DNA from 3 places in the uncultured Bradyrhizobium sp. genome. Region 1 is predicted to be linked to each of the others. Evidence: predicted binding sites of a transcription regulator. Region 1 holds the regulator's gene; each other region holds the start of a gene.
What was found. The regulator PhoB, encoded in region 1, activates phosphate uptake and scavenging genes when phosphate is short. The targets are predictions, from matches to a motif close to TGTCATNNANCTGTCAT.
Positions count from the first base shown of each region.

Region 2: ACFE72_RS15795 (RNA degradosome polyphosphate kinase) is a predicted target of PhoB. The motif match lies at 6,453-6,469, and genes of this name have one in related genera.
Region 3: ACFE72_RS19335 (YdcH family protein) is a predicted target of PhoB. The motif match lies at 6,817-6,833, and genes of this name have one in related genera.

Region 1 is NZ_CAXUNQ010000004.1:166,047-176,201, forward strand. It holds gene ACFE72_RS04400 (SGNH/GDSL hydrolase family protein) at 1-584, opposite strand, end outside; gene ACFE72_RS04405 (SGNH/GDSL hydrolase family protein) at 598-1,320, opposite strand; gene ACFE72_RS04410 (OpgC domain-containing protein) at 1,356-2,597, opposite strand; gene apaG (Co2+/Mg2+ efflux protein ApaG) at 2,814-3,206, shown strand; gene ACFE72_RS04420 (Hsp33 family molecular chaperone) at 3,393-4,394, opposite strand; gene argF (ornithine carbamoyltransferase) at 4,599-5,513, opposite strand; gene ACFE72_RS04430 (aspartate aminotransferase family protein) at 5,510-6,721, opposite strand; gene ACFE72_RS04435 (GcrA family cell cycle regulator) at 7,174-7,683, shown strand; gene phoB (phosphate regulon transcriptional regulator PhoB) at 7,717-8,418, opposite strand; gene phoU (phosphate signaling complex protein PhoU) at 8,557-9,273, opposite strand; gene pstB (phosphate ABC transporter ATP-binding protein PstB) at 9,286-10,110, opposite strand; gene pstA (phosphate ABC transporter permease PstA) at 10,107-10,155, opposite strand, start outside.
Region 2 is NZ_CAXUNQ010000031.1:30,499-40,653, reverse strand. It holds gene rnd (ribonuclease D) at 185-1,336, shown strand; gene ACFE72_RS15810 (hypothetical protein) at 1,552-1,869, opposite strand; gene ACFE72_RS15805 (Hsp20 family protein) at 1,979-2,434, opposite strand; gene ppx (exopolyphosphatase) at 2,674-4,176, opposite strand; gene ACFE72_RS15795 (RNA degradosome polyphosphate kinase) at 4,189-6,387, opposite strand; gene ACFE72_RS15790 (chromosomal replication initiator DnaA) at 6,511-7,203, opposite strand; gene ACFE72_RS15785 (CDP-alcohol phosphatidyltransferase family protein) at 7,236-7,778, opposite strand; gene purM (phosphoribosylformylglycinamidine cyclo-ligase) at 7,938-9,011, shown strand; gene purN (phosphoribosylglycinamide formyltransferase) at 9,016-9,669, shown strand; gene ACFE72_RS15770 (cold-shock protein) at 9,749-9,952, opposite strand.
Region 3 is NZ_CAXUNQ010000046.1:23,915-34,069, forward strand. It holds gene ACFE72_RS19305 (alpha/beta fold hydrolase) at 1-54, shown strand, start outside; gene ACFE72_RS19310 (GatB/YqeY domain-containing protein) at 110-565, shown strand; gene ACFE72_RS19315 (acyl-CoA synthetase) at 628-2,238, shown strand; gene ACFE72_RS19320 (EAL domain-containing protein) at 2,288-4,972, opposite strand; gene ACFE72_RS19325 (NAD(P)/FAD-dependent oxidoreductase) at 5,230-6,333, shown strand; gene ACFE72_RS19330 (YdcH family protein) at 6,450-6,635, opposite strand; gene ACFE72_RS19335 (YdcH family protein) at 6,886-7,092, shown strand; gene ACFE72_RS19340 (response regulator) at 7,106-7,483, opposite strand; gene ACFE72_RS19345 (hypothetical protein) at 7,856-8,110, shown strand; gene ACFE72_RS19350 (hypothetical protein) at 8,071-8,322, shown strand; gene ACFE72_RS19355 (epoxide hydrolase family protein) at 8,328-9,485, opposite strand; gene ACFE72_RS19360 (GGDEF domain-containing protein) at 9,482-10,155, opposite strand, start outside.

The DNA of each region.
Region 1 (10,155 bases):
AGATTACGCAATACCGCATTGGTGCCGACCTGCCAGATCACCATATCGGGCTTCACGTCGATCACCTCGGTCTGCAGCCGCTTCATCATTTCCGGAGCGTCTTCGCCGCCCTTGCCGCGGTTGACCACGGTGATGTCGACGCCGGGATACTGACGGCGCAACTGTGCGGCAAGCCGGTTAGGGTAGGTGAATTCCGGTGAGGTGCTGCCAAAACCTTGCGTCGAAGACGATCCGAACGCCACGATCAAGACCGGTTTTCCCGCCACCAATTTGGCGGCAACATGCGGCAGCGACCCCATCGATTTGCCATCGCCCTTCGGCGAGCGGCACGGAACGCGGCTGAGGATATCTCCGGCCGACTTCGCGACTTCCTTGACCTTCTCGATCGCCTTGCCGGCGAGGCTCTTTTGCTGCAACTGATCAATTCCGGCCGTACCGGTCGTGGCAGCTTGCGTCCCGTCGGTCGGCAAGGCCTGCGCCGGTTCCGCGCGCCCCTGCACCTGTGCCGCCGGCGCCAGCAGCACCAGAGCTGCAAGCGGGATTGCAATGATCGCAGTTCGGAAAGAAGTACCGCCGAAACCCATTAACGCCAAATCCTCAATTCTGCTGGGCCGGACCGATGTGCGCCGCGTCAATCAGGAATTTCGACAGTGCGCGGCCAAGGCAATCATGCACGCGTTTCGCCAGCTCAACGCCGTGCGTAGCGCTGAACAGATCGAAATCGCCGGACTCGTTCCAATGGCGCATCACTGCGAACCTGTCGAATAGCGGAACATCGCGCTGCTGCGCCACCACACGCATGTTATCTATGTAGGGAGCGGCGGAAATCATCGTTTCAGTGCGCGGACTGTATTGCAGATTCATTAAAATTACGTCGGTTCCGGCGCTTTGCAGTGCAGCAACGCCGTCATCGACTCCGACGCGGAAATCGTCAGGGTCGATCGATCGTAGCGCATCGACGGTGCCGGTCTGCCAGATAACCAAGGTCGGTTTTCGCTCTTCAGCGAGCTTGCCCAGGCCGGCGGCGACCTCCTCGGCGGTCTTCTTGATTTGCAGCTCGACGCCGATGTTGACGTTAACCCCGGGCAGTTTTTCGCGGAGGATCGCTTGCAGTCGGCTGGGATAGGCTGTTCCATCGGAAGTATTGATGGTCGACGACCGGCTGCCAACGACCAGAACGTCCAATTTACCGCCTTTTTTCACGACCTCGGCGACCTTGGGCAGCGCACTCTCGCTGGAGAGCAGATAGGCCGGAACCTCGCAGGTTGCAGGAGCATCTTCGGCGCGCGCGGGCACGACGGCCATAAAACCCGTCAGCATTATCGAGCCCAGAACGGTCCTCAAATCGGGCTTCATCACGCCCCTCCCGCCATGTCGGCGTTGGCGTCGCTGCTTTTCCCGCGCGTTCCGCTCTTCGCCGCGACGTCCTTATACCACGAAAACACCCAAGCCGCCGCGGACATAATGACGATTCCGCAAATACTGATAGTGAAGTGCATCCCGGCACCGCCCGACACCTCGGCCAGCACGAAATGCCCGGCGAAGGCCAGGAACACGCCCAGGCAGAAAATTTCGAGCGAATGCTGGCCGCACAGGACCAGCGGCCGCAGCCATGGCGATTTCAATCCCGGCCAATCCTTGGACAGGAAACGCACGGTGATCGCAGCCAGCGCCAGGAAATGCGCAAACCGCAGCACGTCGAGATCGGTCTTGTTGATCGGGTACATCCACTGCTCGAGTCGGCGCGGCATCACATGCGGAAGCTGCGGCAGATACCAGGTCAGCGTCACGCAGAACGCGGCGAACAGATAGACGATACAAATCCACAGCGTAACCGGCGACGACAGGATTCGTGACATCCGCTTCGCGCCGCCCAGCGCGCACCAGGCGCCGAACACGAACAGTAACTGCCAGGCAAACGGATTGAAGGCCCAGAAGCCGTTTGGGTAAGCGGTGAGGTACAGATCGAACTCCCACGTTGCCGCATAGAGCAGGACCGACAGTCCGAGCGTCACGTCGGGCCTGCGTTCCATCATCCACAGGATCAGCGGCAGAAACAGCATCAGCACGATGTAGAGCGGCAACACGTCCATGTTGACGGGACGGAATTTCAACAGCAGCGCCTGGACGATGGTGACATCCGGCTGCTTCAGGAAATCGAGGATTCCCATTTCTTCGGTATAAAGAGGGTTCTCGAAACTGGTGGCAACGTAGGAAATCTCGGCAAGGAAGATGGTGAACAGGAATACGTGGGCGACGTAGATTTGCCAGACCCGCTTGAGAATGCGCGCCGTCGCCACGATAAAGCCGCGCTCGAGCATGGCGCGGCCATACACGAACGCCGCGGTATAGCCCGAGATGAAGATGAAGATTTCGGTAGCATCGGAAAAGCCGTAGTTCCGGATCGTGAACCAGGTCAGGATGTTGGGCGGCAGGTGGTCGATGAAGATCAGCCACAGCGCCAGGCCGCGAAACAGATCGAGCCGCAATTCGCGTTCCGTTCCTGCGACCGGAAGCGCGATGGCGGCCGCCGCGGCCCGCGCGCCGTCGTCCACTGCGATGGAGGGTCCGGCAATCTGGTCGGCGACGGACGTCATCGGGCTCCGCTTCAGACGGGGTGTTTCACCGTCCCGTAAAACCGCATTGGCCCGCAAGTTGCAAGCCATTATCAAATCGGATTCCAGGGCGAAACACGGCGCGCTTTAGGTTAGAACTATGTTGAAACAACGGTGAGCGGGCGCCAGACCTTTCGAAGTTTGGTTTCGCCGCCGCTTTTCGCTATGATGTCCTTGAGCACTTTGAAAGACGCCCGCATGTACCGCGCCGTGACCCGCCAGATTGAAGTCACCGTCGAGCCGAATTTCCTGCCGGAACGTTCGTCCGCCGACAAGCCGGAATATTTCTGGTCCTACACCATTGTCATCGTCAATTCGGGCAGCGAAACCGTGCAATTGCGGAAGCGGCACTGGATCATCACCGACGGCACTGGACGAAAGCAGGAGATTCGCGGCGAAGGCGTGGTCGGCGAGCAGCCGGTGCTCGCGCCGGGCGAACGCTTCGAATATACCTCGGGGGTGCCGCTGCCGACCGCGTCGGGCATCATGGCGGGGCGCTATCAAATGGTGACCGCGAGCGGCGAACCTTTCGAGATCGACGTTCCGACGTTTTCGCTCGACAGCCCGGATGGCAAGCGCACGCTGAATTAAGGTGTTCGGCGCCTGGCACGCGGCAATCCATTCTGTTCGAAAGACTCTTGCCAAGCCCGATGGATGCGGGGTCAAGCCCGCGTATGACGCGGAGATGCGCTCCGTTCCCCTGACGCATCGCAACGCGCAGTTGTTCGCAAAGCGATGCGCTGAGCCGGGGTCCGGCCGTACACGCCCGGGGAAGACCTACTCCACCCCCGCCTGTTCCGGCGTGAACTCATACACCGATGAACAAAATTCGCAGGTCACCGCGATCTTGCCGTCTTTCACCATCTCGGCGCGGTCGTTCGGCGCGAAACTTTTCAGCATCGCTGACACCGCCTCGCGCGAGCACGAACATTGCGCGCGCAGCGGCAGCGACGGAAACACCCGCACGCCGCGCTCATGAAACAATCGATACAGCAGCCGTTCGCCCGACAGATCCGGGTCGATCAGTTCGACGTCTTCTACCGTTGCGATCAGCGACTGGCCTTCGACCCAGGCGTCGTCTTCGGCCACCGTGTGCGCCGCCACTCCTTCCGGCGCGTCGCCGGGGTCCAGGTCGGGCTGCCGCGCGCGCTCGGGCGCCTTGGGCAGGAATTGCAGCAGCAGGCCGCCGGCACGCCAGCGATGCCGTGGTCCTTCTCCGCCGCGCCATTCCTCGCCGACCGCGAGCCGCACCCTGGTCGGAATCTGCTCGGAGCGCAGAAAATATTCGTGGGCGGCGTCTTCGAGGCTGCCGCCTTCGAGCGCCACCAGCCCCTGATAGCGGCTCATATCCGCACCTTGATCGATGGTCATGGCGAGATGGCCATGTCCCAGCAGCGCGCCGGAATTCAGACCCGGCGCAAGCCGCGCGGCATCGAAACGCGCATAGGCGCGCAACCGGTCCGGAGCCTGGAAATCCACGATCAAAAACGACACCGGACCATCGGTCTGGGTCTGCAGGATGAAGCGGCCGTCGAACTTCAGCGACGAGCCGAGCAAGGTGGTGAGCACGATCGCCTCGCCGAGCAGTTTGCCAACCGGCGCCGGATAATCGTGCTTGTTGAGAATGTCGTCGAGCGCCGGGCCAAGCCGCGTCAACCGTCCGCGCAGGTCGAGCGAGGCGACCTCGAACGGCAGCACGGCGTCGTCGACCGGAACCGGGGATGGGGCGCGGATCGGGGGTTCGGCGACGGGTTTCTGATCGGGAGATGATGGGGTCATGGCGCTTTATTTGGGGTCGATGGACGTGAATCGAAACCCCCTGGAGTGGCGTGAAATATCCTGATGTCATCGCCGCGAAGGCAGGTGGGACCCATAATCACCGACGGCGATGTGGGGCGGCAGTGTCAACGCTTGAGGACAGCAATGCTCGAACCGATGGTTGGAGGCTATGGGTCCCCGCCTTCGCGAGACGACGGCGTAGTCCTACCCCACCTTGTCGAAGCACCACGCCAAGATGCCCTTCTGCGCGTGCAGGCGATTTTCCGCTTCGTCGAACACGACCGATTGCGGACCGTCGATCACCTCATCGGTAACCTCTTCGCCGCGATGAACCGGCAGGCAGTGCATGAACAGCGCGTCGGGTTTTGCCAACGCCATCAGCTTGGCGTTGACCTGATACGGCTTCAGCAAATTGTGCCGGTGCTCGCCATCCTTGTCGCCCATCGACACCCATGTGTCGGTGACGACGCAATCGGCGCCGCGCACCGCGGTTTCCGGATCGTTGCCGAGCACGATCGGCGCGTTGGTGGCCTTGATCCAGTCCTTCATCGCCTTATTCGGCGCAAGCTGCGGCGGCGTCGCCACGTTTAATTGAAAGTGAAACCGCTCCGCCGCATGCGCCCACGACGCCAGCACGTTATTGTCGTCACCGGTCCACGCCACGGTACGGCCCTCGACCGGCCCGCGATGTTCCTCGAACGTCATCAGATCCGCCATTACCTGGCAGGGATGCGAGCGCCGTGTCAGCCCATTGATCACCGGCACGGTGGCATGAGCCGCCAGTTCCAGCAGCGAGTCGTGATTGAGAATACGGATCATGATGGCGTCGACATAGCGCGACAGCACCCGCGCCGTGTCGGCGATGGTTTCACCGCGGCCGAGCTGCATCTCCGCTCCGGTCAGCACGATCGATTCGCCACCGAGCTGGCGCATGCCGACGTCGAATGAAACGCGGGTGCGGGTCGACGGCTTCTCGAAAATCATGGCCAGCGTCTTGCCGTCGAGCGGCTTGTCGCGCTTGTGCTGCGCCTTCATCGCGGCTCCGGCGTCGAGCATGGTGCGCAATTCTTTCGCCGGCAACGCGCTGAGATCGAGGAAATGCCGCGGCGGCGTGCTCATTGCCCCGCCGCCCGTTTCAGCTGCGGATCGGACAGCGCCACGCAGGCGCGCTCGAGCCGGGCGACGGACTCGTCGATCTCGGATTCGGTGACGATCAGCGGCGGCAGGAACCGCACCACGTTTTCGCCGGCGCCGACGCTGAGCAGCTTTTGATCGCGCAAGCCATTGACGAGATCGCCCGACGGCACCACGGCCTTCAAGCCGATCAGCAGCCCCTCGCCGCGCACCTCGGCCAGCACCTGGGGATAGCGGTCCACCACCGAGGCCAGCTTCTGCTTCAGCAGCAGCGACATTTTCTGCGCGTGCTCGAAGAAGCCGGGCTTCAGCATCACGTCCAGCACCGCATTGGCCGCCGCCACCGCCAGCGGATTGCCGCCGAAGGTGGAGCCGTGCGAGCCCGGCGCCATGCCGGCCGCGGCTTCCGCCGTGGCAAGGCAGGCGCCGATCGGAAAACCGCCGCCGAGCGCCTTCGCCAGCGACATCACGTCGGGCGCGACGCCGAGCCGCTTGTAGGCGAACAATTCGCCGGTGCGGCCCATGCCGGTCTGCACCTCGTCGAATATCAGCAGCAGACCGTTGGCGTCGCAGAGTTCGCGCAAGGCCCGGAAGAACGCATGCGGCGGGGCGCGGACGCCGCCCTCGCCCTGCAGAGGCTCGATCAGGATGCCGGCGGTGTTGGGGCCGATAGCCCTCTTGACGGCGTCGAGATCGCCAAGCGGCACCTGGTCAAAGCCTTCCAGCGGCGGGCCATAGCCTTCAAGATATTTGGCAGCTCCGGTGGCAGCCAGGGTGCCCAAGGTCCGGCCGTGGAACGCGCCTTCAAAGGTGATGATGCGGGTGCGCTCCGGGCTGCCTTTGGAAAAATGGTAGTGGCGCGTCATCTTGAGCGCGCATTCCATCGCCTCGGCGCCGGAATTACAGAAGAACACGAAGTCGGCAAAGCTTTGTTCGCACAGCCGTGCCGCCAGCCGCTCGCCATCCGGACTCTTGAACAGGTTCGACATGTGCCAGAGTCTGGTTGCCTGCTCCTGCAGCGCCGCGACCAGATGCGGATGCGCATGGCCCAGCGCGTTCACCGCCACGCCGCTGGTGAAATCGAGATAACGCTCGCCGTCGGTCCCGATCAGCCACACCCCTTCGCCGCGCTCGAAAGCAAGGTCCGCCCTGGCGAAGACGGGAAGCAGGTGTGATGGCGCGCTCTTGGTCATGGCGTCACTGACGGTTTGAGCAGGGCGGTTCCGACAGCACCATGGCGCGATCGGCTCGGCACCGGCGAAGCGAAAACAAAACGTGCCGCCTTTTCGGGGCGGCACGCGGTCATCATTCTATGCGCGCGCCGACAACTGTCAACCGCCCTTGGAACCGACGGACCCGGAGCGCACCGCGGAAAATGACTCGCAAGTTATAAGGTGGCGGAAGGTGTGGACGAGTGACGCGGACTCTTGCGCGTGAGTCACTGCCTATTGTAGCCTCCGGGCTGTCGGGTACGACATCTCGTGCGGCGTTCTGCTCTCAACGGTTCTCATGTTCGGCGTAAACGCCCGGGCGCGCAAAACAGCGCCCGGCGAGGGCTAAGGGATTCTGCCTGCAGAGATTTTGGGAACTGGACTCGTAGCGTTGCCGCCGCAAATGGCCGGCGCAACCGAAGGGATAGAGTGCGATGACGGTATTGACCTGGACCGACGATCGCGTCGAACAACTGAAGAAACTCTGGGAAGCCGGCCTGTCGGCGAGTCAGATCGCCGCGGAACTCGGAAATGTCACCCGCAACGCGGTGATCGGCAAAGTGCACCGGCTGGGGTTGTCCGGCCGCGCCAAAAGCCCGTCGTCGGCGGCGCCGCGCCAGCGCAAGGCACGCCCGGCCCAGCACATGATGCGGGTGTCGCGTCCGCAGTCGCGCGGCAACACCGCGCTGGCCCACGCCTTCGAAGTCGAGATGGAGCCGGATCCGGTCGCCTATGACAATGTAGTGCCGATGAGCCAGCGGCTGTCGCTGCAGGAACTCAGTGAGGCCACCTGCCACTGGCCGATCGGCGATCCCAGTAGCCCGGAATTCTTCTTCTGCGGCGGCAAGGCGCTGCCGAGCCTACCTTACTGCGCACAACATTCCCGCATCGCCTACCAGCCGGCGGGCGACCGCCGCCGGCAGCAGACCAAGCCGACAAGGTAGAATTTGTCGTCCCCGCGAAGGCGGGTAGACAACTCACTCGGCCTTTACGAACCGGTCGTCCAGCGCATATCCGGCGCCGCGCACGGTTCGGATCGGGTCCTGCTCGCCATCTGGATTGAGCAGTTTGCGCAGGCGGCCGATATGCACGTCCACGGTGCGCTCGTCGATATAGATGTCACGGCCCCAGACGCTGTCGAGCAACTGCTCGCGGCTGAACACGCGCCCGGGATGCTCCAGGAAAAACTCCAGCAGGCGGTACTCGGTAGGCCCGAGATCAATCGGACGGCCGGAGCGCGTGACGCGGCGTTTGTCTCGGTCGAGATTGATGTCGCCATAGGTGAGTACGGTAGCCAGGCGTTCCGGGTTCGCGCGTCGCAGCAGGCCCTTCACCCGCGCCAAAAGTTCCGGCACCGAAAACGGTTTGACGATGTAGTCGTCGGCACCGGTGGCAAGGCCCCTGACCCGCTCGCTTTCCTCACCGCGCGCGGTCAGCATGATGATCGGCAGCGCCCTGGTTTCCGGCCGCGCCCGCAGACGGCGGCACAGTTCGATTCCGGAAAGGCCCGGCAGCATCCAATCCAGCACGATGAGATCGGGAAGGTGCTCCTTCAGCCTGGTGTCGGCGTCGTCGCCGCGCCCGACCGTTTCGACGTCATAGCCCTCGGCGTCGAGGTTATAACGCAACAGCGTGGTCAGCGCTTCCTCGTCTTCCACCACCAGTATGCGCGCGCTCATGTGCTGTTCCCTTATCGATCTGGTCTCCCGTCATTGCTGGGCTTGCCCCCGGCAATCCATCCGCATCGAAGAATTCGTGCAAAGATGGACGGATGCGCGGGTCAAGCCCGCGGATGACGTGCGGTGGTGCGTAACACCTCAACTTCCGGGTATCGCATTGGCAAAGGTCGTCATATCGCCCTTCGGGCGCTTGTCGAGGATCTGCTGGCCCTCGATCATGTAGAAAACGGTTTCGGCGATGTTGGTGGCGTGGTCGCCGATCCGCTCGATATTCTTGGCGCAGAACATCAGATGAATGCAGAAAGAGATGTTGCGCGGGTCTTCCATCATATAGGTCAGCAACTCGCGGAACAGCGACGTGCAGATGGCGTCGACTTCCTCGTCGCCTTTCCAGACCGCCATCGCCGACGGCAGGTCGTGCGCGGCGTAGGCGTCCAGCACCGCCTTGACCTGGCTCTGCACGAGGTCGGTCATGTGCTCGAGGCCGCGGATCAATTTCAGCGGATGGAAGTCACTGTCGAGCGCGGTGACGCGCTTGCCCATGTTCTTGGCCAGATCGCCGATCCGCTCCAGATCGGTTGCAACCCGCATGGCGCTGACGATTTCGCGCAAATCTACCGCCATCGGCTGGCGCCGCGCGATGGTCAGCACCGCACGCTCCTCGATCACGCGCTGCAGTCCGTCGACCTCGGCGTCGGCGGCGACGACGCGTTTGCCGAGCGCCGCGTCGCGGCGCACCAGCGCGTCGACGGATTCAACGATCATGCGCTCGACCAAGCCGCCCATTTCGGCGACCAGCCGGGTCAGTTCCTGCAGATCGCTGTCGAACGCCTTGGCGGTATGTTCTGAGGCCATCTCGAATTCTCCCTAGCCGAACCGGCCGGTGATGTAATCCTGGGTACGGCGATCGGCCGGCGACGTGAAAATCCTGTTGGTCTCGTCGAACTCGATCAGTTCGCCGAGATACATGAACGCCGTCTTGTCGGAAACGCGCGCGGCCTGCTGCATATTATGGGTGACGATGGCGATGGTATAATCCTCCGCCAGTTCCTGGATCAGTTCCTCGATCTTGGCGGTCGAAATCGGATCCAGCGCCGAGCACGGCTCGTCGAACAGGATCACCTCGGGCCGAACCGCGACCGTGCGGGCGATGCATAATCGCTGCTGTTGTCCGCCGGACAGGCTGAGGCCGGAGGCGTTGAGCTTGTCCTTGACCTCGTTCCATAGCGCGCCGCCGCGCAGCGCTTTTTCGACGCGGCCGTCCATCTCGGACTTCGGGATTTTTTCATAAAGCCGGACCCCGAACGCGATGTTTTCGTAGATCGTCATCGGAAACGGCGTCGGTTTCTGGAACACCATGCCGACCCGCGCACGCAGCAGATTGAGATCGAGCCGAGGGTCGAGCACGTCGGTGGAATCCAGCATGACCTGGCCGCTGGCGCGCTGACCGGGATAAAGATCGTACATCCGGTTGAAGACGCGCAGCAGCGTCGACTTGCCGCAGCCGGACGGGCCGATGAAGGCGGTGACGCGGTTGGCGCCGAGCGAGAGATTGATGTTCTTCAGCGCGTGGTGTGCGCCGTAGTAAAAATTCAGGTCGCGCACGGTGATCTTGTTGCGTGCTTCGACCTGGCGGGCCGCCGCCGGATGCGACGCATTGGCAACGCTGACGGGTACGGAGAGATTGTTCATTTCATCGTCCTCTCGGCGCCGAGAATGCGCGCGCCGATGTTCAGG
Region 2 (10,155 bases), on a different contig from region 1:
GTCTGACCTGCCAGGCATCGTGTCCCGGACGCGGCGGCATCCCCCATGCAGTTCCGCAGAGCCAAAGCACGAATAGCTAAAAACTGCCTGCCTAACCCCGTTGCAAGCCTCAAATTTGCTGCAAGACTCTTGACATACCAGCGCTTTCGGCAGAACGCCCTTTTAGAAGCGTTATGGACCGTTCATGGAACTGATCACTACCACCGCCGACCTCGCGGCCGTTTGCGACCGCCTCGCCAAGCACGCGGTGATCACCGTCGACACCGAATTCCTGCGTGAAACCACATATTATCCGCTGCTCTGCGTGGTCCAGATGGCCAGCGCCGACGAAGCGGTCGTGATCGACACGCTCGCCGCGGGTCTCGACTTAAAACCATTCTTCGACCTGATGGCCAACGAGAAGGTGCTGAAGGTTTTCCATGCCGCACGGCAGGACATTGAAATCATCTGGCACGAAGCCGAAATACTTCCGCATCCGATCTTCGACACCCAGGTCGCCGCCATGGTGCTCGGCTATGGCGACAGCATCGCCTACGATCAGTTGGTCGAGCGCGTTACCGGGCACCGGCCGGACAAGACCCATCGTTTCACCGACTGGTCGCGGCGGCCGCTGACCGAGGAACAGACGCACTACGCCGTTTCCGACGTCACCCATCTGCGCGACGTGTTTGCGGCGCTCGATGCCGATCTCAAGAAACGCGGTCGCAGCGAGTGGGTCAGCGAGGAAATGGAAGTCCTGACCTCGCCCAAGACCTACGATTTCCACCCGGAGCGCGCCTGGGAGCGGCTGAAGACGCGGGTGCGCAAGCCGAAAGAGCTGGCCGTGCTGATGGAAGTGGCGGCTTGGCGCGAACAGGAAGCGCAGAGCCGCGACGTTCCGCGCAGCCGCGTGCTGAAGGACGACGCCGTCGGCGACATCGCCACCCACGCCCCGACCAGCCTGGAACGCCTCGCAAGCCTGCGCTCGCTCCCGAAAGGGTTCGACCGCTCGAAGTGGGGCGCCGACATCGTGGCAGCCGTGCAGCGCGGCATCGCCCGCGACCCGCGCGGGCTGCCCAAAATTGAAAAACAGCGCAACAACTCCAATGGCGCCATCGTAGAGCTGTTGAAGGTGCTGTTGCGGATGACCTCCGAACGTCACGCCGTCGCCAGCAAGGTGATCGCCACGGTCGACGATCTCGAACAGATCGCGGCGGATGACAATGCCGACGTCGGAGCGCTGCACGGCTGGCGGCGCGAACTGTTCGGCGAGGCCGCGCTCAAGCTGAAGCATGGCGGGTTGGCGTTGGCGATCGAGAACGGCCGCGTGGTCCGTGTGGATCGCGATCAGGCGTGACCCCGCTATCGCAAGGGACCACCCTCTTCGGCGAGCCTGACAAAGGCCTACGCGGCATCCCGACGGGCCAAAGCTGTCCCGATCAGGGAGCGCAGAAACCGCTGCTCCTCCCCGAGCCGTTGCTGAGATAACGGACTTTCCTCAGATTGGAACAGTCCCGATCTCCGAATGTTCGGCATCGAAGGCCGTTCAAGAACAGGGCAATCAGGGCCGTCCTAAGCTGCCATGCCAAGGCGTGCGGCCGACTTTGTACGGACCGGTTTTCCGCCCGGCGGATCTTCCGGCCCCCGATCCAACTCGGATAGCGCATCGAGCACCTCATCGATGGTTACGAGGCGATGGGACCCGGGCAGTTCTCTCAACGCCGGGTTCGATGCCACCGCGGCCGCATCCGATGCCCAGGATGCGAGAATGGCACGCTTCTCGTAAGTCGAAATCGCGGTATCAGCAACGACGTCGCGAGGGTGATCGTAGGCCGAACCGGGATGCAGGATCGCATTCAGGTCAATAATGTTGTCAGCACGATCGATCATCGGATGATCCTCCTTTCCTTCTCCTTGTTCGCACTGCCGATGACTTCCCACCCGCCAAGGCGGGTGGAGCTCCCGCCCGGCCCCGGGCGGGAGTCACATTTGGTCGAAATCAGGCGGCTTTGCCTTCAAGCTGATGCACGTTGTCGGTAGCGGCGCCATTGATTGCAATCCGCCGCGGCTTCATCGCTTCGGGAATTTCCCGGACCAGCTCGATTTTCAGCAGACCATTTTCAAACGAGGCGTTTTTCACCTGAACGTAATCGGCCATGTTGAACTGCCGCTTGAAGGGCCGCGCCGAAATACCTCGATACAGATATTCGTGCTCGGCCTTATCCACCTTGCCGCCCTCGATGGTGACCACGTTCTGCTCGGCCGTCACGGAGATTTCGTCGGGCGAAAACCCGGCGACCGCGAGCGAGATCTGGTAGCGATCGTCGCCCAGCCGTTCGATGTTGTAGGGGGGATAGTTGTCCTCGCCGGCACGCTGGGCGGTTTCAGCGAGGTCGAAAAGGCGATCGAAGCCAATGGTCGAACGCCAGAGGGGAGAAAAGTCGTAAGTGCGCATAGCCAAATCCTCCAAAGAGCAAAATGGTACGAGCGGCACCGGACCTGACCAGTGCCCGTCTCACATTCCCGACCCGTTGCGGCATCGGGAACACCACCTCACGGTGGCGACCCGATAATTAGAAAAACGCCTTTTTGGTTTCAAGAGGGAGCAGAAAAATTTTTAGCCGGTATCCGGGCCGGCCTTTTAACTGACGGGATGCCGACCTGGATCGTCATGCGCCGCAAGCAATGCGCTGTTCAGCGCCGCACAATCGACCCTGACCGCCCGAGCAGCCGCGCCAGTTGCTTGAAGCGGCTGCCGACGCGGTCGGCGACGAGATCGACCATCCGATGCTCGAACACCAGCATCAGTTTGCGGCCCCGGCTGCGAAAATGCGTCGCCGGCAATACGCCGGGCCGCGCCGCCGAGATCAGGTGCGCGACGCGAAACGCCGCTCCGAGAACGCGGGCGCGCTCGACCATCGGTGCAGGGACCATGTCGCGGATTTCCGTCGGCGGCTCGTTCTGTTCGCTCAGGCCGGCATAGCGATAGAATACTGCGAGCGCCACGAACGCCCTGCCCTGATGACCGACCGTGCCGAAATTTCCGTTGGTGATCAGGCTCATCGTCTGCTCGCCACGGTGGTCTGGATGAACCCGCCAGCCAATGTCCGATAACAGACAGGCGGCATGGCGCAGGCGGCGGTCTTCCTCGGTTTCGCGCAGTTTCGCGATTCTGACCAGGCGGTCGGTCCAGCCGATCAGTTCCTCGGCATGACGCGCCGAGCGCGACAGCAGTTCGTTCAGGGTCTGCGCCGCGCAGATCAATCCGTCCTTAGCGCGTTCCCGCTCGGGCAGCATCGAATACAGCAGGCCTTCGCGCACGCCATAGGTCGAAAACACGACGGTCTTTGGTTTCGCCGTGCGAATGATGTATTCGAGAACCAGCGCCGCATAGGCCAGCAGCGGCCGCCGGGCTTCCGATACGGCTTCTATGTCGGCCAGCATGTTGGTGGCCACCAGACGACGCAGACGGCGGGCGAAGTCCAGCGCTTCGGCCGCCGGAATCGAATAGCCGTGCATCACCTGCAACGGATATTCGCTCTGGATGATATGGATGCGCGCCAGCGCCCGCCACGTTCCCCCGACCGCATAGAAGGTCCGGCCCAAGCCGGCCTTGAGTTGCGCAATTTCCGAAAGGTCGTTCTTGACGATGCGCTCGGCGCGCTTGAGCGACTTGTGCGAAGTGTCCTGCAAGGCGAGGCTTCCGAGCGGAAGCGTCACCCCCTGCCGGACGCGGTTGCGGTGGATATCGATCAATTCCAGCGACCCGCCGCCGAGATCGCCGACGATGCCGTCCGGCTTGTGCACGCCGGAGACGACGCCGAGCGCGGACAGTTTTGCCTCGAGCGGTCCCGATAGAATCTTGACGGGCACGCCGCAAATGCGCGAGGCTTTTGCGATGAAGTCGAGGCCGTTGCTGGCATCCCGGCATGCCGCCGTAGCGATGGCATAGACGCGGCCGACTTTCATTACCCGGCACAGCGCGCGAAAACGCCGCAGCGACGTCAGCGCCTTGCCGACGGCATCGGATGCCAGCAGGCCGGTGCTCTGCACCTCGCGGCCAAGCCCGCATAGCGTCTTCTCGTTGAAGATGGAGACGAGGCTGCGCTCCATCGATTCATAGACGACGAGACGCACCGAATTCGAACCGATGTCGATGACCGCGACGCTGGATCTGCGTTTGCGCGGCCGCTTCACCGTACCGACCCCTCACGACGATTGCTGACGCTCGGTGCGTCGCGTGAGGCGGCGCGGCGAAGATTCCTTGAGCGACTTTCCACGGCCTGACAGACTCGGATTCGTCATGAAATAATTATGCAGGTTGAAGGGTTCCTCGCCCTTCGCGGCCTTCATACGCGTAGACGATCCATCCGGCAATAACTGCCAGCTTTGCTCGGTATCCTTCAGGTTCGCGACCATGATCTGTTCGAGAACCTGCTGATGCACCGTGGGATTTTGCAAAGGACACAGGACTTCGACGCGCCGGTCGAGGTTGCGCGGCATCATGTCGGCGGAAGAGATATACACAGATGCTTTGGGACCCGGCAGACCGTGTCCCATGCCGAAACAGTAGATTCGGCCATGCTCGAGGAACCGGCCGATGACCGATTTGACGCGGATGTGGTCCGACAGGCCGGGGACGCCGGGCCGCAGGCAGCAGATGCCGCGTACGATCAGTTCGACCGAGACGCCTGCCTGGGACGCTTCATACAACGCATCGATGATATCGGGATCGACCAGCGAATTCATTTTCATCCAGATCGCCGCCGGCTTGCCGTGGCGGGCGTAGTTGGTTTCGCCGCGGATATGCTCAAGCATGCGCTTGCGCAAGGTGAGCGGCGATACCGCCATTTTCTCGATATCGCTCGGCTCGGCATAACCGGTAATGTAATTGAATACGCGCGCGGCATCGCGGCCGATGATCGGATCGGACGTGAAGTAGGACAGATCGGTGTAGATGCGCGCCGTCACCGGATGATAGTTGCCGGTGCCGGTGTGAACATAGGTGGTTAACGTGGCGCCCTCGCGGCGCACCACTAGCGACAGCTTCGCGTGGGTCTTCAACTCAAGGAAACCGTAGACGACCTGTACGCCGGCACGCTCCAGGTCGCGCGCCCAGCGGATGTTGGCCTCCTCGTCGAACCGCGCCTTGAGCTCGACCAGCGCGGTGACCGACTTGCCGGCTTCGGCGGCCTCGACCAGCGTACGCACGATCGGAGAGTCGCGCGATGTGCGATACAGCGTCTGCTTGATCGCGACCACGTCGGGATCGCGCGCCGCCTGCTGCAGGAACTGCACGACCACATCGAAGGATTCATAAGGATGATGGACGATCAGGTCCTTCTGCCGGATCGCCGCAAAGATGTCGCCGCCGTGATCCCTGACGCGCTCGGGATGGCGCGGGACGTAAGGCACGAATTCGAGGTCGGGCCGGTCCAGCCGGGTCAGTTGCGACAATTCGTTCATGGCGAGCACGCCGTCGACCAGCAGTACTTCGTCGTCGGCGGTGGAGAGCGCGCGCTGCACGAAGGCGCGCAATTCTTCCGGCATCGTCGCCTCGATCTCGAGCCGGATCACCGATCCCCGGCGCCGCCGCTTCAACGCCGTCTCGAACAGGCGCACCAGATCTTCCGCCTCTTCCTCGATTTCCAGTTCGGAGTCCCGGATGATGCGGAACGCGCCCTGCCCCTTGACGGTATAGCCGGGGAACAGCCGGCCGATGAACAGGCCGGTCGCCTGTTCCAGCGTGATCAGTCGCACCGCGCCGTCCTTGCCGGCGGGCAGGCGGATGAAGCGATCGATCTTGCCCGGCATGCGGATCAGCGCATTCATCGGCTTGCCGTCGGAAACGCGCGACAGATGCAGTGCGACGGTAAAGCCGAGGCTGGGAATGAACGGGAACGGATGCGCCGGATCGATCGCCAGAGGGGTCAGCAGCGGGAAAATGTTGTGGAGAAAATGATCCTCGATCCAGCTTCGCTCCGCCTTGGTCACCTCGCGGCCGTCAACCAGAATAATGCCGACGTCGGCGAGAATGCCGCGCAGATCGCGCCAGATCGCCTGCTGATCGCCTGCAAGCTTCGAGACGGTTTCGTTGATGAGAACGAGTTGTTCGGAAGGCGACAACCCATCCGGGCTGCGCTCGGTGATGCCCTCCCGCACCTGCGCCTTGATGCCGGCCACGCGGACCATGAAGAACTCATCAAGGTTATTGGCGGAAATCGACAGGAACCGCACCCGTTCCAGCGCCGGATGACCGGGATTGACGGATTCCTCGAGAACCCGGCGATTGAAATGCAGCCACGACAGCTCGCGGTTGATAAAACGTTCCGGACTTGTTCCGATCACGGCCCCTGCGTGAGCTTCTATGTCTTTTTCTTTCAAAACAACGGCTTGTGAGGAATCCATAGGGTGTCGATCCATCCCAGATCAGGAAACTGCGCGGTCACGCGGGCGCAGCTTGTGTTAGTGCGATGACGTTTCAATGACATTGATGTTCCCCGCAGCGCCCCCGTCAAGTCGGGTCGGATCTCAGAGCGACTGCGGATCGGCATCCCGCAACAGTTCGGCCGCCAGCGCCCGGGTCGCCGGTCTGCCCAGCCGTAACGCCTCGGCGTCCAGCAGTTCGACCGCCCGGCGGGCGGCGGCAAATGACCGCTCGATCCGTGCTGCCAGATAGCTCACCACGGTTTCATCGACACTGAGTTGCCGGTCCACGCAGAATTTGACGATCAGCGCGCGAAATAGTTGATCGTCGGGCGGCAGCAGCGTTACCACCGGCACCGCGCGGAACCGCGAGCGCAAATCGCGCAGTTCAACCTGAAAGGCCGCCGGCGGTACCCGCGCCGTGATCAGGACGAACGCCTGATCTTCGCGCGCGAGATTCATCAGATGAAACAGCGCGCGCTCGTCAAAGCTTGACTGGTTCAGGTCTTCGACCACCAGCGCACCGGTCGCCAGCGCTCCGGGCACCGCAGCTGCGGATAGCGCCTGTGCGGTGGTCGATCGCGCACCGACCTCCTCCGCCCAGATCGCGGCGAGGTGACTTTTGCCGGAGCCTTCCGGGCCCGCTAGCAGCATGATCCGGTTCGGCCAGTCGGGCCAGCCGTCTATCAGCGAGAGAGCCGCCGCGTTGGCCGGTCCTTCGAGAAAATTATCGCGCGAGCGGCTCTCGGCGTGCGGCAACGCAAACGCTAGCTGACGAGGTTGAACGCGGGCTGCCACGCAGTCACTCCATGCCGGCGCACCGGCGTACCCTAGTTGACTTCGATCGTGCTCATGTGCCGTACCCACTCCACCAGATAGAGCGATACGGAAACCAAAGTAAAGATCGTCACAAAACCCATCAGGATCAGGTCATACGGCGTCGACCTGAAGCCAAATCCGAGCGCGGCCAGCACCAGCGCGGCGAACGCAACCTGCGCGACTGTGTTAAGCTTCGATACCATCAACGGCTTCATCGGAATCGGCTTGCCGAACAACCACGATACGATCACGGCCGATACGATCATGATATCCCGCGACACCACCAGAATGACGATCCAGCGCGGCACCGCGCCCCATATTCCGAGCGCCACATAGATCGAAACCAGCAGCGCCTTGTCGGCCAGCGGGTCGAGCAGCGCACCGAGTTCACTGGCCATGTCGAAGCGTTTGGCGAGAAAGCCATCCACCGCATCGCTGATGCCGGCGACGACGAAAATCACGAAGGCAACCTCCATCCTGTCGGACGCAATTGCCCAGACGATGAAAGGCACCAGCAAGATGCGCCCCAGCGTAATGATGTTCGGAATGCTCACCTGGCGTTTCCCGGCCTCCGGCCCGATTTCACTCAAGATCAGAGCTTTCGATGCCCGGACCGGCTTCCTGTTTACATAGACCATGCCGGGAGCGCTTGCGAGCCATTGCACGCCGGTGAAATCCGACGTAACCACCCCGGCGAACATCTGGAATCGGGCATGGCCGAGCAAAAGAACGGGCTGACATACGCGGACTCCGGGGTCGATATCGATGCCGGCAACCGTCTGGTCGATCTGATCAGGCCGATGGTTCGCGCCACCGCCCGGACCGGGGCCGACGCCGAGATCGGCGGCTTCGGCGGGATATTCGATTTGAAGGCTGCCGGCTTCGAGGATCCGGTTCTGGTCGCCGCAACCGACGGAGTCGGCACCAAGGTCAAGATCGCAATCGAAACCGGCTTGCACGCCGGCATCGGCATCGACCTGGTGGCGATGTCGGTGAACGACCTCGTGGTGCAGGGCGCCGAGCCGCTGTTCTTCCTGGACTATTTTGCCTGCGGCAAGCTCGATCCGGAGGCCGCCGCCAGCATCGTGGCGGGCATCGCGGAGGGCTGCCGGGAATCCGGTTGCGCGCTGATCGGCGGCGAAACCGCCGAGATGCCCGGGCTCTACAAGGACGGCGACTACGACCTTGCGGGCTTCGCGGTCGGCGCCGCTGAACGCGGCACGCTGTTGCCGCGCGCCGACATCGCGGCCGGCGATGCGGTGATTGGATTGGTTTCGTCGGGCGTTCACTCCAATGGATTTTCACTGGTCCGCAGGATCGTCGAAGTATCCGGGCTCAGCTTCGATGCGCAGGCGCCGTTCTCGCCGGTCATGACGCTCGGCGGCGCGCTGCTGACGCCGACGCGTCTTTACGTGAAATCATGCCTGCGCGCGATCCGCGAAACCGGCGCGGTCAAGGGACTGGCCCACATCACCGGCGGCGGTTTCACCGATAACATCCCGCGCGTGCTGCCGAAGCACCTTGGCGTCGGCATCGACCTCGCGCGCTTGCAGGTGCTTCCGGTGTTCAAATGGCTTGCGCGGCAAGGCGGCCTTGCCGAACTCGAACTGCTGCGAACCTTCAACTGCGGCATCGGCATGATTGCCATCGTAAAATCCGACGCGGTCGATCAGGTCATGGACCTCTTCACAGAGGCCGGCGAAAGCGTGGCGCTGCTCGGCGAGGTCATACCCGCCGCCGGCGGGCATCGCGTGGTCTATAATGGTCATCTCGACCTTGAATGGTGATGCCATGAAGCGCCGGGTCGCGATCCTGATATCCGGGCGCGGATCGAACATGACGGCGCTGATCGAGGCCGCCAAGGAGCACGATGTACCGGCCGAGATCGTGGTCGTCATCTCCAACAAGGCGGACGCAAGCGGGCTGCCAAATGCCCGCGACCGCGGCGTCCCGGCGGTCATCCTCGAAAGCAAACCATTCGGCAACGACCGGGCGGGTTTTGAAGCCGAGCTGCAAGCCGTGCTGGACGACAATCGTGTCGACCTGATCTGCCTGGCCGGCTTCATGCGGCTGTTCACCGCGGAATTCGTGCAGCGCTGGCAGGGCCGCATGCTCAACATCCACCCCTCCTTGCTGCCGTCGTTTCCCGGCCTCGATCCGCACGGACAGGCATTGCGCGCCGGGGTGAAAATTTCCGGCGCGACCGTGCATTTCGTGATTCCGGAAACCGATGCGGGCCCGATCGTGATGCAGGGCGCGGTCGCGGTGCGCGATGACGACACGCCGGCAACGCTGGCCGCCCGCGTGCTCCAGATCGAGCATCGCATCTACCCCGACGCGCTGCGGCTGGTGGCCGGCGGCGGAACGCGGCTGGATGGCGGCGTGTGCAGGACCACGGCCCATGGCCGTTCCGGCGACACCCTGATTTCGCCGGAACTCGCCTGATCCGAAGCCGATGCCGCAAAACAAATCCCCCGGCTTTCACCGGGGGCCATCGCCAATCGTGACCGATCGCGGCGAAGTTCTAGGAAACTTTCAGGTTCTCGGCGGATGACTTGCCGCGATTTTCGACGAGGTCATATTCGACGACCTGATTTTCATTGAGGGTAGAGAGTCCGGCGCGCTCGACCGCGGAGATGTGGACGAACACGTCCTTGTCGCCTTGCATCGGCTTGATGAACCCATAACCCTTGGTCGGGTTGAACCACTTGACGGTGCCTTTTTGCATCGCCTGTCTCCTGCTCTAGACATAAAAAAGACGCGCCACGCTTTTTGCGTGCCACGCCACAAGCGGGCTTCCGGAAGTCTGCTCAATTTCCAAGTCACGAAACGCACAGTCGAACGGCCTAAATCCGATTGTGCCGCGATTGCAACACGAAAATTGCGCGTTAGCAAGTCTCGGTCTTGCCTCAAGCCCGACGTCGCGGCTCG
Region 3 (10,155 bases), on a different contig from region 1:
CCGGAGCGTCCGCAGGCGACGGCGGATGCGCTGGTCGAATGGCTGCGGATCTGAGTTGTTTCGCGGCCACCGCCCGTCTAGATCAGGCTGACAACACGAGGACAACACGATGCTGCGCGACGACATCGACAACGCCATCAAGGACGCGATGCGGGCCAGGGACGAGCGCAAGCTCTCCACCCTGCGCATGGTCAGTTCGACCATCAAGAATGCCGACATCGACGCGCGCGGCCAGGGCAAGCCGCCGCTCGGCGACGACGATCTGCTGGGCGTCTTTCAAAAAATGATAAAACAGCGCCAGGAATCGGTCGAGCTCTACAACAAGGGCGGCCGCGCCGAACTGGCGGCGCAGGAGCGTGAGGAGATCGCGATCATCCAGGCCTATCTGCCGAAGCAAATGTCGGAGGACGATGTAAGGGCCGCGATCGCGTCGGTTATTGCCGAGACTGGCGCCGCGGGGATGAAGGACATGGGCAAGGTCATCGGCGCGCTGAAGGGCAAATACGCCGGGCAAATGGATTTCGGCAAGGCCAGCGCAATGGTCAAGGCGTCGCTGACGGGGTGACTCCCCCTGATGTCGTCCCCGCCTTTACGGGAACGACCAGATCGGAAGATCGAGGCCCGCTCATGCTCATCGAAACCACCGACTACGACCGGCTTTATCGCGGCTTCCGCTGGGACATCCCGCAGCGGTTCAACATGGCGGATGCGTGCTGCGATCGTCATGCCGACGGCAGCGGACGTATCGCGCTGATCTTTGTCGACGAAGACGGCGGTACGCAGCGCACCTCATTCGACGAGCTGCGCGCGCTGTCCTGCGGTTTCGCCCACGCGCTGAAGGCCGACGGACTAGCGCGCGGCGATCGCGTCGCCGTATTCCTGTCGCAGTCGCTGGAGTTGCCGATCGCGCATCTGGCGGCATTTCGCGCCGGACTGGTTTCGGTGCCCCTGTTTACGTTGTTCGGTGAGGACGCGCTGGAGTTTCGTCTGGCCAATTCCGGCGCCAAGGCTGTCATCACCGACCAAACCGGCTGGGAAAAGCTCGCCAGGATCCGCGATAGGCTGCCTTATCTGCAGGATATCTACGTCACGTCGGGCGCCGTACACGCCGGCGCCAAATCGTTCTGGACCGCGATCGAAGATGCCCCGGAAGATTTCGCCACCGTCGATACGTCGGCTGACGATCCTGCCATCATCATTTACACCTCCGGCACCACGGGAAATCCGAAGGGCGCGCTGCACGCGCATCGCGCCCTGCTCGGCCATCTGCCCTGTGTCGAGATGGTCCATGATTTCCTGCCCAAACCCGACGACGTGATGTGGACGCCGGCGGACTGGGCCTGGATCGGCGGCCTCTACAATGCGCTGTTTGCCGCCTGGTATCATGGCGTGCCGGTGGTGGGACACCGCGCCAGGAAGTTCGAGCCGCAGGCCGCGATGCAATTGATGGCCGATCACGGCGTCCGCAACGTGTTCCTGCCGCCGACCGCAATCAAGCTGATGCGGCAGGCAGGCGTAAGATCGCAGGGCGTCAGGCTGCGCAGCATTCTGACCGGGGGCGAATCGCTGGGCGCCGAATTGCTGGACTGGGTGCGCGGGACATTCGGAATCGATGCCCACGAGGTGTACGGCCAGACCGAATGCAATCTTGTGATCGGCAGCAATGCAAGGCTGTTTCCGATCCGGCCGGGATCGATGGGCAAGGCGACGCCCGGCTTCGACGTTTGCATCGTCGATGAGCAGGGCCGCGAACAGCCGCGCGGCGAGCGTGGCATCATCGGCGTGCGCCAGCCGAACCCCGTCACCATGATCGAGTATTGGAAAAATCCGCAAGCCACGGCTCAGAAGATCGCCGGCGGATTCCTGCTCACCGGCGATCTCGGCATTCAGGATGCGGACGGCTATTTCTGGTACGTCAGCCGCGAGGACGACGTCATCACCTCGGCCGGCTATCGCATCGGGCCGTCCGAGATCGAGCACACCTTATTGAAGCACCCCGCAGTGGCGCTGTCGGCGGTGGTCGGAATTCCCGATCCGATCCGCACCGAGGCGATCAAGGCATGGATCGTGCTGCGGCCGGGCTTTGAAGCCAGCGACGCGCTGGCGCGCGAGATCCAGGATTTCGTGAAAGTACAACTCGCCGCGCACGAATATCCGCGCTTCGTGCAGTTCGTCGAAAGCCTGCCGATGACCGCGACCGGAAAGGTGCTGCGAAGGGAGCTGAGGGCACTGCGGTAGGTTTGCGCCCGCACCGCAGCCGTCGTGACCGGATTGAGTTACCGGACCTTCAGCCCACCTTGCGCGCAGGCTCCGCGATGCTGCCGGTATGGCCGACCAGCGCAGAATATTGCAGGATCGGCGCCGGCCTGCCGATAAAGTAACCCTGCACTGCGTTGCAGCCTTCGTCCGCGAGGAAGGAGAGCTGCTCCTGGGTTTCGACGCCTTCGGCGACGATCGACATCTCCAGCCCATGGCCGAGGCCGATCACGGCGCGGACGATCGCCGCCGATTGCGGATTGCGTCCGAGATTGATCACAAAGGTGCGGTCGATCTTGATCTTGTCGAACGGGAACGCCTGCAGATAGCTCAGCGAGGAATAACCGCTGCCGAAATCGTCCATCGAGACGCGCACGCCCAGCGCCTTCAATCGCCGCAGCAGCGCCAGCCCGCGATCGAAATCCTCGATCAACACCCCTTCGGTGATTTCCAGTTCGAGCCGGCCCGGCGCAAGGCCGGTTTCCAGCAGGATGGAATGCGCCAGACTGACGAGATCGCCATGCATGAACTGCGCCGGTGAAAGGTTGACCGCGATTTGCAGCGGCCGCGGCCAGGATGCGGCTTCACGGCACGCCTCGCGCAAAATCCACTCGCCCATCTCGACGATCAATCCGCTTTCTTCCGCCAGCGGAATGAAATCGCCGGGGGGCACGAAACCGCGCACCGGATGGAACCAGCGCGCCAGCGCCTCGAAACCGATGACGTCGCTGCTGCCGATGCTGTGGCCGGCCCTCGCCTGCGGCTGGAAATGCAGCGAGAGTTCACCGTTCCGGATGGCAAGCGACAGATCCTGATGCAGCACGCGTCGATCGCGGATCTGTTGGTCCATCTCCGGTTCAAAGATGCCGATCGACCCGCGCGATTTCGCCTTGGCGCGGAACAGCGCCGCGCCGGCGTTGGCGAGCAGCGACGCCGCATCGGCGCCGTCGCGCGGGAAAATCGAAATTCCGGTGGTGCAGCCGATACGAACCGACTTGCCGCCGATCAGAAATTCGCTCGCAAGCGCTTCGGCGACCTTCTCCGCCAGCGCCTTGCCGGCATCGGGCTGCTTGCCGTCGATCAGCAGGCCGAATTCGTCGCCGCTCAAGCGGGCGACCACGCCGCCGCGCGCCGAGTTCTGGATCCGGCGCGAAACCTCGATCAACAGCTTGTCGCCGATCGAATGACCGAACACGTCGTTGATTTCCTTCAAACCGTCGAGGTCGACCGACAGCACGGCAAATTGCTCGTCGGTGCCGGCGCAGGCCTCGATCATCTGCGCCAGGGCCTGCAGGAACGCCGCGCGGTTCGGCAGATCGGTCAGGCCGTCGTGATATGCCATGTGCGCCATCCGCGACTCGGTCTGACGGCGGTCGGTGACGTCCTCGTGGGTCTTGATCAGGTATTGCGGCTGGCCGTCATCGCCGAGCACCGTCACGCGCCGCGTCAGGAACAGCCGCAAGCCGTCCTTGGTGCTGATCGGATGTTCCTCGGCGAGCATTCCCCTTTTCTTGATCGCCGCTTCGTCGCGCGCCACGATCAATCTCGCTTCGCGCGGGTTGAAAATGTCGGCGGCGGTCAGCCCGGTGGCGTCTTCGCGGCGGCGGTTGAGAATGATTTCGGCGCTGCGGTTGGCGAGCAGATACTTGCCGTCGCTGACGCGCTCGACGATCAGCGACACCGGAATATTATCGACGATCAGTTCGAGGAACTTCTTGGTGCTCTCCAGTTCAAGCGACAACGACTTGTGGTCGGTCACGTCGTCGAACAACGCGATCAGGAATTTCGGCCGGTCCTGGTCGTCGCGGGCGATCACGCGGTTGCTGGCCAGGGTGCGTTTTTCCGAACCGCGCTCCACCAGCATTTCGTTGCGAAACTGACTGTTCGGCGATTCCAGCGCGGCGCGATCGGCCGCCACGATGCCCGCCGCCGTCGCCGGCTTGAAGATTTCGTCGGCGCGCTTGCCGACGATTTCCTGGCGGGACAGCCGCGAGAATTTTTCGAACGCGCGGTTGGCGAGGATATAGCGGCCGTCCTCGATGCTCTTGGCGGCGACACAGACCGGGACGTTGTCGATGACTGATTCCAGGAATTGCGTGGTGGTCGCCAGTTGCCGCGCCAGTCGGCGCTGCTCGCTGCAGTCCTCGTGCGTCGCCACCGAGCCGCCGTTCGGCAGCTTCCAGTATTTTACGACGATCGACCGTCCATCGGGCAATTCGGTGACAAGGCCTTCGGCGGCGCCGGCACATCGATAGAAATCGTCGGTGCCGACGTCCAGCACGCCGCGCTTGCGCCGCAACGCCAGCAGCTCGGGACCGGTCATGTTCCTGGGAATGTCGGAGCGTGTCATCCCGTAGATTTCGAGATAGCGGTCATTGCAGAACACGACGCGCTTTTGCGCATCGGTCATGACGACGCCCTGGCTGAGGTTGTTCAGGGCAGAACTGATGAAGGCGTTGCGCCGCAACTGCGAACGCCTGGCCTTGCGCAACGCGGACATCACCCAAAGCCCCGCTGCCGCAACGAACGAGGCGATCACGATGCCGCCGATCAGGACTTCCCAGACGAAATGCGGATCCGCCGAGCCGATGTAGCTCGGGGGTGCGAAGCCACCGGACGCGGCTCGCGCCGCGTCCGATCGCCCCGCAAACAGGCATGCCACGGCCAGCGCAAAACCCGGAATCCTGCCGCCTGCCTGCCAATTCTTGGAAGCCATACCTCACCCGCAGATTGCCGCCGGAGTGTCTGGCTTCACGTGTTTGAATCAGGTAAACGCGTACCCTTGCAACCGGAAAATCTGAGTCAAATGACGGCAATTGGCCCTATATGATTAATGTGTCGCTAACAGCGATCCGCGGTCACGTAGGCCGTGAAAAAGAATCGTTCAAACAAGGCGATGGCCCATGAATCGATTCCGCTGCGGCCCTGGCTCGCATCGCGCCGGATCCGGCCGGTTCGAAATCCGGGCCGCGAATGGATAAAGTCGAATGCGTCGTTGTCGGCGCCGGGGTCATCGGCCTGGCCATCGCGCGGCGGCTGGCCCAGGCGGGCCTTGAAGTCGTCGTCCTGGAGGCGGCGGAAGGCATCGGCACCGTAACCTCGTCGCGCAACAGCGAGGTGATCCACGCCGGCATCTATTATCCTGCCGGCAGCCTGATGGCGCGGATGTGCGTGGCCGGCAAGCGCGCGCTCTATGCGTACTGCCGCGACCATGGCATCGCGCACCGCAATTGCGGCAAGCTGATTGTCGCGACGACACCCTCCGAAACCGCCAAGCTGCAGTCAATCAAGGCCCATGCCGAAGCCAATGGGGTCCTCGACATGGAGGTGCTCAGCGGGGAGGCCGCGCGCGGGCTTGAACCGGCTTTGCATTGCGACGCGGCGCTGTTGTCGCCCTCCACCGGCATTGTCGACAGCCATGCGTTCATGCTGGCGCTGCGCGGCGACGCGGAAGCCGCCGGGGCGGCCTATGCATTCCATGCACCGTTACAGCGCGCAAAGGCTGCGGCCGGCGGAATCGAACTTGATGTCGGCGGCGCCGCACCGATGACACTCGAATGCCGGCTCCTGATCAATGCGGCGGGGCTCGGGGCGACGGCGGTCGCGCGCAGCATCGACGGCATGCCGATCGAACTGATCCCGCCCGCCTATCTGGCGAAGGGCAATTATTTCAGTTGCAGCGCGCGGGCACCGTTTTCGCGCCTGATCTATCCGGTGCCGGAGCCCGGCGGACTGGGGGTGCACCTGACGCTCGACCTAGCGGGGCAAGCGCGGTTTGGACCGGACGTGGAATGGGTCGATGCGATCGATTATGCAGTCGATCCGGCACGGGCCGAGCGGTTTTACCCCGCGATCCGGCGGTACTGGCCCGCCCTGCCGGACGGCGCGCTGATGCCGAGCTACTCCGGCATTCGACCCAAGATCGTACCGCCGGCGGTAGCCAGGCAGGATTTCATGATTCAGGGGCCGCGCGACCATGGCGTCGGCGGGCTGATCAACCTGTTCGGCATCGAATCGCCGGGTCTCACCTCGTCCCTGGCGATCGCGGATCATATCAGCGAATTGGCGGGGGTTTGAAATCAGAACAAGGCACGCGATGGCCGAAGGCCGCCGCGACGATTATTGACCGATACGACAACTGAAAAATGGAAAGCTGTCCGTGGTAACGCAGCCGGACCAAGCCTTCCAAAACGCTAGTGAAGCGTCTCGCTGACCGAGAGCCTCAACCGCTCGATCTCGTCTTTGACCATCAATTTGCGGCGCTTCAACTCGACTATTCGCAAATCGTCCGTGGACGGATGGGTTAGGGCCTCGTGCAATTCGCCCTCCAGGACCCGATGTTTACGTTCGAGTTCAACGAGATGCGCCTGTATCGCCATACGAAGTCTCCTGATAGTGAAACTTGGATTCGGCCTGCACTGCGCAGTGTACACCCGCTTGGGCAGCTGTCGATGGGTATTAAAAGTTGAGCGTTCACATGGTGTATTAGTTGACATGAAACGTGAGGGAACTTTCTGACGCCGGCCGGCTTGCGCCGGTCCGCCGCACGGACGATATTCCTGTCGTGCTTTTCTCACATTGCGTTCCGCACCCCTTCGCAAACGCATCCGGTTTCAGCTAACGTAGACCATGACCAACGACGATGAGCGCGAACTCACCTCCGAGCTCGCCCGCCTCCAGCAGGAACACCGCGACCTCGACGCCGCAATCGATGCTCTGCATCAATCGCCCGCGCCTGACCTGCTGCGCCTGCAGCGGCTGAAGAAACGCAAGCTGCAATTGCGCGACCGTATCGCCTTCATCGAAGACCAGATCACGCCGGATATCATCGCGTGAGTTCGTCTGGCTTTTACGGGCCGGTCAATTCGCGAAGCATGCTGATGATCTCGACCGGACTGTAGGGCTTCGGAAGAAACCGCCCGCCCTCGGGAAGATCCTCTTGCGTCACGCTGACATGACCGGAGGTCGCAATGATCTTGATGGGCGGCCAGCGGCCGCGAATCGCTTGGGCGAGCTTAAGGCCGTCCATGGAACCGGGCATCTGGATATCGGTAAATACCACCGTGATGTCCCGCCGGCTTTCCAGTATCTCAATCGCCTCGTCGGCATTGGCCGCCTCGACAACGTTGAACCCCGCTGCCTGAATCAAATCGCGCGCATTCATACGCAACAGGAACTCGTCTTCGACGATCAGCACCACGGGTCCTTTAGTGCCCGGCAGACCCATATGTCTCACTCCCTTTGAAGAGGCGTTAAGCTCCGGATTATGTTTTCGTTCCAGTTCGCCTATATTCTGGCACGCTTCAGGGATGCGTGCCGCCAGGGGTGGCGCCGCGGCCGATTTCAATGCGGATGTTGCTGCCGCGCAAACATACCGGCGCAATCGCGATCGAGCGATCCGGTGCTTAAGCGATCAAGCCAGCCTTCGTCCCGGCCAGCCCGGTCGACAGCAGGCGCAGTGCGATCCGGAAACCCGCCGACATCGCGGATACGTAACTAAAGCGGGGGAAACCGGCCTTCGTGCCCGGGTCAACGCTTGACTCCTTTAGAACAAAAAGAGAACATTACGCACGATGTCTTCCAGCTTGGGGATTCCACGATGTCCGACTGCGCGCCGCCGACCGAAAACAATCACTACGAGCAGGCCTGCGACCAGGCGATCGCGATGTGCGGCGGCAATTTGCGCGGTGCGATCAAGGCCTTGATCATGGCGAATGAATATCTCGAAACGGAATTGCAGGAATTGCGCGGTCGGGAATGCCCCGCGCAGCGGGCAATGCCGCCTGATCGATCAACTGCATCCGGAGCCGCGCCATGGCCGATGTCACGTATTATGTCGCGTTGCCGTTCCTGAAGGATGACACCGGCTCGCCGGTGGCCGGTTCGGGTGAACAATGCCAGAGCCCGTCCGGCGCAATCCGCCGCGCCGAGGTGTTGGCGCGCGTCGCCGGCAATATTGGCGCGGTGGCGTTCAGCCGCACCGGCGATCCGACGGCCGGTGAATTCACCGACGCTCAACTCCTGAAAAAATTCGGCGAGGTGCCGGACGATCTCGACGAGCTGTAGGCCGCTCAGCGCAGGTCGCGAAAAAAAGCCTGCACCTCGCCTGCGAGTAACTCCGGCTGTTCCAGCGCCGCGAAATGTCCGCCTCTGGGCATGACGCTCCAGCGCCTGATGTCGGTAAACACCCGCTCGGCGGCGCGCCGAGGCGGCTTGAGTATTTCGCGTGGGAATTGCGCGTAGCCGGTGGGCACGGAAATGGTGCCGCCGGCCGGCAGGATCGCCGAGCCATGGCGGCGGGCATAATAAGGCCAGAACGACGAGCCGATCGCTCCGGTGAACCAGTAGAACGTGATGTCGGCGAGCATGCGGTCGCGCCCGATCGCCGTTTCGACATCGCCATTGCAGTCGGACCAGGCGCGGAATTTCTCCACGATCCAGGCCGCGAGACCCGCCGGCGAATCGGTGAGCGCGAACGCCAGCGTCTGCGGCCTGGTGCCCTGGATCCACTGGTAGCCGGTCTCCTCGCGAAGCCAGTGCTTGAGATCGCCGAGATAACGCCGCTCCTCCTCGTTCGGATCGGGAAATTCATCGGGGTCGCGGCCCGCGGCCATCATCAGATTGATGTGGATGCCGATCATGCGATCCGCATAGGCATAGCCCAATCGGCTGGTGACCGCGGCGCCCCAGTCGCCTCCCTGCGCCCCGAACGTCCTGTAGCCGAGGACGTCGGTCATCAGCGCGGCGACCGCATCCGCCATTTCAGGAACGCCGAACCGCTTCATGCCGGGCTGGAACGACAGGCCGTAACCGGGCAAGGACGGCGCAACAATGGTGAAGGCATCGCGCGCGTCGCCGCCAAAGCGCGCCGGATCGGTGAGGCGCGGGATGATCTCGAGAAACTCGAATACCGAACCCGGCCAGCCGTGCAGCAGCACCAGCGGCATCGGGTCAGGGCCGACGCCGGGCACGTGCAGGTAATGCAGATCGACGTCTTGGAGCGCGGCGCGGAATTGCGGAAACGCATTCAGCGCGGCTTCCTGCGTCCGCCAGTCGAACGCAGTGCGCCAATAGGCCGCGAGTTCACGGAGGTAAGCGACGTCGGTGCCGTAAGCCCATGCCTGGCCAGGTGCAGAATCGGGAAACCGGGTGCGGGCAAGACGATCGCGCAGATCGTCGATATCCGTCTCGGGGACGTGCAGCGCAAACGGGGTGGGATCGACTGTCATGGCCGTCCCTCATGCCTGCGCTGCGCCTTGCGCACATACATCGCGCTGTCGGCTTCTTCGAGCGCCTTGCTCGCCTCGGCGTGGGTGCCGAGTATTGCCACGCCTGCGGAGGCGCCGGCGGAAATCTTGCAGCCGCGGAACACGAACGAAAGTCCGTCCACCGCCTGCTCCAGCGAAGCCGCCTTGGCGTGCGCGTCGGTTTCGCTCAGATTCCACAGCAGCAGCGCGAACTCGTCGCCGCCGAGCCGACCGACCACGTCGGACGACCTGACATGCCGCAGCAGCACGGCGACGATGGCCTTGAGCACCTCATCGCCCGCGGCGTGGCCGTAAGCGTCGTTGATCGGTTTCAGGCGGTCGACGTCCAGCACGATCAGCGCGCCGGAGGCATGATAGCGCTTGATGTAGGCAATCGAACGATTCAGCTCGCGTTCGAAACCGCGTCGGTTGGGAATATCGAGCAAAAAATCCTGGTCCGCCGCGGCATCCAACTCGCTGATTCGAGCCACTGCCTTGGCAAGTTGCAGCCGCAACCGGCGAATCGTCTGTCTGGAGTCGGCAGCGATCGGCACGGCGGATTTCGCGGCAGACCCCGGCGATTTCGCGCGCGCTTTGGCCGCTCTCGGATGCGATGGCGCGACTTTGCGTGCCGACACGCTGCTTTTGCGGC